One region of the Peribacillus sp. NPDC097295 genome, then DNA from elsewhere that is predicted to be linked to it. Evidence: riboswitches for the same ligand, from Rfam matches in the RefSeq annotation. Region 1 holds a riboswitch; each other region holds the start of a gene.

Region 1 (3,138 bases):
TCTGACTGCTTCCTTGTTGTACTTCATTTGCCGATTGGGTCAGCTCTTCGCTTTTGCTCGTAACGGATTCAGAAACATTCAACATTTTTTCAATGATTTCGCGAAGGTTCCTCTGCATTTCGTTGGCGGAAAGTGTCAATTCTCCGAGTTCATCTTTTGTTGTCTGTTTAAGTGGTTCGTGGTTTAATTCGCCATTCTCCACTAACTTCATTCTATCCCGGATTTTTAGGATGGGTTTTGTAATGAGGGTGGCAGTGACTAGGGCCAAACTAATTCCGGCTATGATAGTAATGATGGTTAAAATGATACTCGTCGTTTTAACAGATTCGCCACTGCTGATAATGGTCTCACCAGAATCGACAATCAATTTTTCGCGTTCGGAAGCGAGCTCCTTAAAGCCAGCCATTACTTCAATACTGATGGGGGCTACTTCATTTGATAATATTTGTTTAGCTTGCTTTGCATCTCCTTGCTCAAACTGTGTAAAGACGCGTTCTTCGAGCATGGTTCTCCAATCTATGCTTTTTTCAATCAATTCCTTCGTTCTTTCAGAATCTGATAAAGCCAAGAGTTCGTCCTGAAGTTTTTTGCTATCTTCGGTATAAGCTAGGAAATCCTCTTTATATTTTTTATCCCCGAATAAGATATACCCTCTAGCAAATGCCACTCTTTGTGAGACGTTATATAGTAATTGCTCATCTTTAATAAGAAGTGGTAATTCATGGTCGATAATATCCCTGGAATATTTCAGGGACTTATTGCTACTGTAAATACTGTAGGCTCCTAAGATGATAGATAAAGAAATGACTAGCATAAATGTAATCAATATCTTTGTTTTAATACGTTTCAAGTTGATGTCCCCTTTTTATGTATAGTAGTGTACCTCTTGTATATCGGAAAATGGAGAGCATATATTAAGTTTCAGAATAAAAAGATGGCATGACTAGGAGTATTCTTGTTTTTATGGATTTTTCTTGATAGGATTTAGTGGTTTACGTTATGATTACATTAGGAATATTAATATTCCGCTTAAGGCGGAAGAGGTTCTAGCTACCCTCTCAAAAAAACTAAGGAGAAGCAGCACTCTATTCTTAGGGTGCTGTTTTTTCTGTGAAAAGGAGTTTTATCGAAATGATGAAGAAGGAAAAGGCAATAGTGGTGTTTAGCGGGGGACAGGACAGTACGACCTGTTTATTCTGGGCAATGGAGCGGTTTGCAGAAGTGGAGGCAGTGACGTTTGATTATAATCAGCGGCACAGCTTGGAAATTGAATGTGCACGGGATATTGCAAAGGAACTCGGGATTCCCCATCATGTGCTGGACATGTCCTTGTTGAATCAATTGGCGCCGAATGCGTTGACCAGAAAGGATATTGCCGTTGTGGATGGAGAAGACGGAGAGTTACCGTCAACATTTGTTCCGGGGAGGAATCTACTGTTCATGTCGTTTGCAGGTGTGCTTGCAAGCCAAATTGGGGCGAAGCATATTGTAACCGGGGTTTGCGAGACGGATTTCAGCGGATATCCTGACTGCCGTGATGTATTCATCAAATCATTGAACGTTACTTTGAATCTCTCGATGGACCAGAACTTTGTGATAGATACGCCGCTTATGTGGCTGAATAAAGAGGAAACATGGGAAATGGCGGACAAACTCGGAGCATTCGATTTCGTTCGCGAGAAGACGCTCACTTGTTACAACGGAATCATGGCTGATGGCTGTGGGGAGTGCCCGGCGTGCAAGCTTCGAAAAAAAGGTTTGGAAGACTATGTAAAGAGACGGCAGGTGACCTTATAATGTATGGTTACAAGATTGTCGATAAGCTCCAAGTAATGGATCAGGACATTGAACGCAACCAATTAAACTATCATCAAAGGCGGGTGCTGGTGAGCAAGGAATTCACTTTCGATGCCGCACATCATCTTCATGAGTATGAAGGCAAATGCAAGAATCTTCATGGCCATACCTATAAGGTCATTTTTGGTGTGAGTGGCTATAATGACTCCCGCGGGTTGATGATCGACTTTGGTGATTTGAAAGAGATTTGGAAAAATGAAATCGAGATTCATCTGGATCACCGCTATTTGAATGAAACACTGCCACTTATGAATACAACGGCAGAAAATATCGTCGTCTGGATTTATGAAAAAATGGCTGATTCCCTGAAGAACAAGGACTATAAAGGGGCCCGGGTCGAATTTGTACGTCTATATGAAACACCCACGAGTTATGCCGAAGCAAGACGGGAGTGGATGGACTATGAGTAAATTGCCCGTCATGGAAATCTTCGGACCGACGATTCAAGGAGAAGGAATGGTCATCGGACAGAAGACGATGTTTGTCAGGACGGCCGGCTGCGATTATTCGTGTGCGTGGTGTGACTCCGCATTCACCTGGGATGGCACAGGCAAGGAAGATATCGTCCCCATGACCGCTGAAGAAATTTGGACTGAGCTAAAAGCGAAGGGAGGAAAGGGATTTTCCTTTGTGACGATATCGGGAGGAAATCCTGGTCTGCTGAAAAATCTTGATGGCTTGATTGCGCTTTTAAAAGAGAAAAACATCAAAATCGGCGTCGAAACGCAAGGAAGCCGTTGGCAGGATTGGTTTCTCGATATTGATGAACTGACGATTTCACCCAAGCCACCAAGTTCAAAGATGAAAACCGATTTTGAAGTGCTCGACCAAATCATACAAGAGCTAACCGACACAAGGCACGAAAACCAATTCTCTTTGAAGGTTGTCGTCTTCGATCAGGTTGATTATCTGTATGCAAAGAACGTGCATAAGCGCTATCCAAACGTTCCTTTTTACTTACAGGTGGGCAATGATGACAGTGCGACGAAGGATGACAGGCAGTTAATCAGTGAACTTTTGAAAAAATATGAACGGTTAATTGATCAGGTAATAGCAGATGATGAACTGAATGATGTGAAGGTACTGCCCCAGTTACATACGTACATATGGGGAAATAAACGGGGCGTTTAGCGATGGATAGAATTATATTCAAACTACAATCCCAAATACGATCAAATGGCTCATACAATTCTTCGAACCAATTACAAGAAAAGCAATTTAATATAAAAGGTGAAGGAGATCTTGAAACTTTTTCCTGGTAATAAAAAAGTGATAAAATTA
Region 2 (3,138 bases), on a different contig from region 1:
TCGTCATGAAAAACCGAAAATCCTGCATAAGAGAGTTCCCGCATTTCCCGATACGTCAATTCACGGATTCCCTTCGGATTGGGAACCACATTGGGATTGACTGCGTATACGGCATCCACATCCGTGAAATTCTCATACAGGTCTGCCCTCACGCCATTTGCAAGAATCGAGCCCGTAATATCCGAGCCACTTCTTGAAAACGTTAAAACATCCCCGTCCAGTGTATAGCCGAAGAATCCTGGGAATATCACGATACCCGGCTCATCACGAAGTGCATATAGACGCTCGTACGATTCAGGAAGCACCTGTGTATATCCATCGACATCCGTCACAATCAATCCGGCCTTCCTGGGATTTATATATTGCGCCTCCACACCTTGACTCTGAAAATAAGCGGAAACAAGCTTCGCATTATTATCTTCCCCGCTCGCCTTCAATGCATCCACATAACGCTTCGGTTTACTCTGGTCCGCATGCAGCAAAGTGTGTAAGTCTTCACGTATCTCCGCAATGACCGTTCCTGAAATGTCCACTTCCTCAGCAATGCTCGCATAACGAGAGACAACATCTTCTATTAAAAGCCCGCCATCATCCCCACGTAATTGCTGTTCCGCAGCTTCAATCAATAAATCAGTTACCTTTATATCATCGGAATTGCGTTTCCCTGGAGCTGAAACGACGACGACCTTTCTCTCTGGATCTGAAACCACGATTTCGAATACCTTCTTCAACTGTTCCCCCGACGCGAGCGAGCTCCCGCCAAACTTTGCTACTTTCATCCCGACAACCCCTATTTTATAAATATTCTGTCAAAATCAACTCACCCTATTATTACGCGTTTTCGTGAAACAATCAAGAGTTAATTCCATTATATGAGGACATATGTATTTTTGATAAAGACAATATAATTATAATCCAATAATGGTCATTTGCATGGTAAGATATTGACCCAGTATTTTCATACAAACAAAAAAACTTCCCGAAAATCGAGAAGCTAAAAATACTATTCTTTATACGAGCTATTAGTCCTGTTGATTCAGAATTTACCGATTATCCACGGTTTCTGGATATAGGTCATGATTCATCAAACGGTAATTCGCCATTTCTTCAAACTTCGTCCCAGGTTTTCCATAGTTCGTGTATGGATCAATGGAAATGCCCCCACGTGGAGTGAATTTGCCCCAGACCTCGATAAACTTCGGATCCATCAATTCGATTAAATCGTTCATGATGATGTTCATGCAATCTTCGTGGAAATCCCCATGATTGCGAAAAGAGAAAAGATACAGTTTCAATGACTTGCTTTCAACCATTTTCACACTTGGAATGTAGCTGATATATATGGTCGCAAAATCCGGCTGGCCCGTGATGGGACACAAACTGGTAAACTCCGGACAATTGAATTTTACGAAATAATCCCGGTTCGGGTGTTTATTATCGAATGACTCTAAAATCTCAGGGGCATAATCAAACGTATATTGGGTACCCTGATTTCCTAGCAATGTTATATCATTCAGTTCTTCTTCTTTTCTTCCAGACATATAGACGTCCTCCTCTTCCACGTAACCAGGGAGGTTCATAAAAGGCCTCTATACAATAAAAAACCATATCTCCTCAAAGATATGGTTGATTCGCAAAAAATATCAAAGCCATAGTTTTTTTAAGAGGGTAGTGCTATGAACCTCTCCCGTTCATCGGGAAATATTATAAAATTACCTTTTGTAAATATAGTAAAAAAACGCACTTCTGTCAATATCGAGATTTGCGAAAAAATAGACCGGGAAATGGGGTCTGACCCTAAAACATCTTGACAATTTCTTTGTTTTATCAGATAATTGTGAAAATTATATATTTTAATTGTTTTGCTAGGCAATATGTTTGATTGTTCGATAGTAACGGGTATATAGTATGTGTGTAGAATAAAGAAAGGATGAGGTAAAATGATGAAAGTTACTGTGAAGGTTGATTACAAAGGAAAATCTTATCAGACTAATGTTCTAGCAAAACCGGGTGCTAATGAGGAAGAAATCTTCCAAACCGCCCTTCACCAAGTAGAGAAACAATGGAAAGAATAAAAAAGCAGGCGTCGCTTTAAATACCTGCTTTTTTTTATTGCCTTTTTTATTAAGACTCTCCTCGAAATATTCACGCCTCCCCCTTAAGCTACCTTGTGAAAATTCCTGAACAAATCAAAAGAGGGCGCCTAAAAGGCGCCCTCTTTTGATAGATTCTCTTACACGTCCCAAATCATAGCTAGTAATGTACCAAAAACCGTGAATAATGCAATGAACATACCATAATAAACATTTACGTAAATTGCTTTTCCATCTTTCGTTTCACCAGCATGCATGAATACGACAAGCTGAAGACCTGCTTGTATAAATGCAGTGACTAGTAGTACTGTCATACCAGCTGCGAATGACATATCAAGGAAGTAAACGGCAATAGCCGCTGCAGTAAGAATCATTGAAAATATAAAACCCATTACTTGTTTACGCGGGAATAATTCAGACATTATGAGATCATTCCTTTCAGATAAATGAAGCTAAAGATAAAGATCCAAACCACATCCAAGAAATGCCAGTAAAGTGAGAAGATAAACGACTTATTAGCTGTGGCCGGAGTCAAGCCGCGCTTTTTAACCTGTAGGATAATGAATGTTCCCCAGAATAATCCAGCAGTTACGTGAGCTCCGTGTGTTCCCAATGTTGTCATCAGCATGGCTGTGAATGCACTAGTTTGTATTCCTGCCCCAATATGAACATAGTGTTTAAACTCGTAAATTTCAACGCATAAGAATCCTAGGCCTAGCAGAAGCGTAATAGCAAAGAATGTCATCATCGCTTTCTGTCTACCAAGACGCATAGCGTGGATACCAAGACCGATAACAAAACTACTTGTTAAAAGTAAAATGGTTTCTGCTAGAACTGGAGTGATTTCGAAAATCTCTACTCCAGGACCGCCATCAGTACGGCCCTGTAATACGAAATATCCAGCAAATAGTGTAGCGAACAGCATAATTTCAGCACCAAGGAAAATCCAGAAGCCAAATATCTTCAGACTATTCTCTTCAGTACTATATTCAAGTGGCAGCGAGTTATCAATTTTCATTATTTAGCACCTCGCAATTTTGATTCT
Region 3 (3,138 bases), on a different contig from region 1:
TTGATTCTAGCCATCTACCTTCTCCGTCCTTGAAGTTCACAAAGTCCACCATTGAGTTGATGAGGGTACTTCGAAGTTGCTCCTCTTCTTTTAATTGTTTGAGCTCTTCTCTTTTAGATAGATAGAGAAATAAAATCAATCCGATTAATAGGACAAATACAAACCCCTCTACTCTCTGGAGGAGAAGGAATACTTCTTTATCTTGTAAAGTAGTAGTTAGATAGTAATTGAAAATAATTAATGTGGTCATTCCAGAAAGAATGTAAATTACTAATATGATCCGTTTTGACATAAGGGTCTCCCTGAATTTTCCGACATTTCCAAAGTTGAAATACATACACATTTTAACAAATTATAGAAGGGAAATATATGGTTCATGATAAAAAAACAGGTATAAGATTACCTGTTTTAGACTGTAGACAAACTCGATGAAAAATGTGAACGTTGATTTCCACTTCAGGCACTCGCTTTCCGCGGGCGGTCAGGGAGCCTCCGCGGTTTCGCCTGCGGTGGTCTCCCCTAGACGCGCATGTCCCGCAGGAGTCTCGTACCTTCCGTTCCAATCAACTTTGCGTTATCATCAAGTGAAATTTATATATTGGCAAAAGAGTATGGTTTAGATTACTTTAAGGGACTTTTTAAAAAAACAGGCGATGCCTTTTGTCGACAAACTGAAACAGGTATAAGATTACCTGTTTTTCTTTAAGAATGTTAGGTTCTTTTTTTTCTTGAAGCGTTTAAAGAGAAGGAAAAAGACTAAGAGCAGGAAACCGAGTACAATTAATGTATATTGATTCATTTCTATGGAGAGTAGTCCGTATGGGATTAAGGATAGAAAGAAAAAGTAAATGAGATTGCCTAATGCGGTTGCGATTAAGAAATCTTTGTAGGTGACGGAGCTAACTCCAGCTGCCAGATTTATTAAACTTGTCGGGATGAAAGGGAAAATTCGACCTGTAAAGACATACATGAACCCATGGTCCATAACAGATTCCTGCCAATCATTACCCATCTTTCTTAAAATCAATGCCTGGAACCAGTGTCTGGCGGCATAGAAAATGATTCCTGATGCAACCACGCTTGTAAGCCAACTCCATAAATATCCGAATGAAAAGCCAAAGATCGTGACATTGATTGTTAAGAGTAAAATTAGGGGAATGACAGTAAAGAAGTTCTGAATAATCATCAAGACGAACGTCACAATAAAGGTAAGTAGAAGGTTTTCTGTTAATATGGCTATCACGGAGTCCAAATCGCTATTCCAAATCAGTGTGAACAATTCCGAATTCAGTCCGATGAAGGTTATTACAATCAGGAGGACGAGTAAAGTCAATATTTGTTTCAACATATCACCACCATTTATCATTTTTTCCGGGTATGGGTGAAAAAAAGAGCCGCTGCATGTAGCAGACAGCTCTTTTTGAAAATGAATGTTCTTTTACATTGTATGCAGGGATTTCAAAGCAGCTTTCCAAATTGAATTCTTTTATTCATTATATAAATGATGGGTGCACCAATCAGAAGGACGAGGAACTCTTCGGTAGCTGTAATTGCCCAGGTCAATAAGAACGGGACACCTAAGAATAGATTTAATTCTATGGCTATCAGGAACATCGTCAACGTGAATACGATGATGGTAACGGCCATTCGACCCTTAATGCCCGTTATGAAACGGGAAGAAAAGATGACAAGCAATAAGGCTATCAGAGATTGCCCGACCCCGAAAATCAAATCATATGCCCCTAGCTGTGAAAAGAACAAGTTCGATATGAACACACCGACGACTATGCCGTATATATATTTTTTATTAAATACAATAAGATGATTCAACATTTCGGGTATGCGAAATTGAAACACCCCGAACATAATCGGTTGAAACACGAATGAGACAGCGATATATATGGCAGCCAATAGTCCATTTATCGCGAGTGTACGAATATTCATTTTTTCTCTCTCCCTAGTTTTTTATCGTGGGATGGTTACGAACCACGTTTAGGCTTTTGCCCGAAGTTTAATAGTATCGTATATAGGGCAGTTACGTCAATTTCAAGAGTTTATGCGTGATATGAGATTTTCAGAATAAAGGAAAGCTATTTTGCTTTAGTGTGATGAAGAATGGTACTATTCATACAAGAGATAAATGGGAAAGGATGAAAGCAAATGTCAATAGAGGCTGTTAAGAACCACTTTAAGCAGTGGAGTAGGGAAGCTGATGTAATGGAATTCGAAACATCTAGTGCAACGGTAAATCAAGCCGCGGATACAATCGGTGTCATTCCTGCTAGGATTGCTAAAACGTTGTCATTTAGAGGAGAAGGGGACCAAGCAATACTGGTCGTAGCTGCGGGAGATGCGAAAGTGGATAATAAGAAATTTCGAAAGATGTTTGGGTACAAGGCTAGGATGCTTTCTCCAGATGGTGTTCTTCAACAGACGGGACATGCAATCGGTGGAGTTTGCCCCTTTGGGTTGGCGAATGACCTGGATGTATACCTGGATGTGTCGATGAAAAGGTTCGGAACAGTTTTCCCGGCTTGCGGAAGCGCGAACTCAGCTATTGAACTTTCACTTGCGGAATTATTTCAATATTCAAAAGCAACGAATTGGGTGGATGTCTGTAAGGATTGGGACCAAGAATCTGATGAGTAAGTTGCAGAAACCTCTCATTTGAATCAATATAGAAAGTCCATATAATTGGATTTTATTCTGCGCTGGGTTAGGGAAATCAGGGAGATATGCAACGATGGAGGGTCATTCATGTCCAATGTCAAGTTTACACATAACGATAGTAGTTATCACAGCCTCAAAAATCTATATGAGGAAAATATCACGGTCAAGAGCATTGCTCAAGAGTTGGAGTTCTGCAGCAAAGATGAACCGGCCATTCCTATTAAAATTAAAATGGAAGAAAAACATTTTGATACATTGGCGGTGGAAGATGAGGGGGAGATTGTTGGATATATCGATAGGCATGAACTTGGTGAAGGGGAAATTTCAGATTATATGAAGGTTTTTTCTCCAAGGGAGCTTGTATCGGATTCAACGCCTTTGATTCAACTATTACATATTTTCAAGAAGAAGACACGGGTATTTGTGCTGGAAAATAATTCAATAAACAAGTTGATCACCCATGCTGAC

Evidence for each region. Region 1 has a riboswitch for preQ1 ahead of queC (7-cyano-7-deazaguanine synthase QueC). Riboswitches for the same ligand answer to the same signal wherever they lie in the genome.
Region 2: linked by a shared signal. The riboswitch ahead of queF (preQ(1) synthase) and the one ahead of queC (7-cyano-7-deazaguanine synthase QueC) in region 1 are both predicted to bind preQ1.
Region 3: linked by a shared signal. The riboswitch ahead of ACIQXN_RS20550 (QueT transporter family protein) and the one ahead of queC (7-cyano-7-deazaguanine synthase QueC) in region 1 are both predicted to bind preQ1.

The regions. Positions count from the first base shown of each region.
Region 1 covers NZ_JBIWCW010000001.1:348,215-351,352, reverse strand. Annotated here, with positions in the region: gene ACIQXN_RS01675 (methyl-accepting chemotaxis protein) at 1-850, opposite strand, end outside; PreQ1 riboswitch class I at 1,035-1,077, shown strand; gene queC (7-cyano-7-deazaguanine synthase QueC) at 1,135-1,797, shown strand; gene queD (6-carboxytetrahydropterin synthase QueD) at 1,797-2,267, shown strand; gene queE (7-carboxy-7-deazaguanine synthase QueE) at 2,260-2,988, shown strand.
Region 2 covers NZ_JBIWCW010000005.1:257,177-260,314, forward strand. Annotated here, with positions in the region: gene ACIQXN_RS11950 (aspartate kinase) at 1-779, opposite strand, end outside; gene queF (preQ(1) synthase) at 1,044-1,541, opposite strand; PreQ1 riboswitch class I at 1,646-1,691, opposite strand; gene ACIQXN_RS11960 (BA3454 family stress response protein) at 1,941-2,075, shown strand; gene qoxD (cytochrome aa3 quinol oxidase subunit IV) at 2,234-2,515, opposite strand; gene qoxC (cytochrome aa3 quinol oxidase subunit III) at 2,515-3,111, opposite strand; gene qoxB (cytochrome aa3 quinol oxidase subunit I) at 3,111-3,138, opposite strand, start outside.
Region 3 covers NZ_JBIWCW010000024.1:11,247-14,384, reverse strand. Annotated here, with positions in the region: gene ACIQXN_RS20560 (ATP-binding protein) at 1-292, opposite strand, end outside; gene ACIQXN_RS20555 (TVP38/TMEM64 family protein) at 689-1,345, opposite strand; gene ACIQXN_RS20550 (QueT transporter family protein) at 1,459-1,944, opposite strand; PreQ1 riboswitch class I at 1,952-1,996, opposite strand; gene ACIQXN_RS20545 (YbaK/EbsC family protein) at 2,161-2,649, shown strand; gene ACIQXN_RS20540 (hypothetical protein) at 2,758-3,138, shown strand, end outside.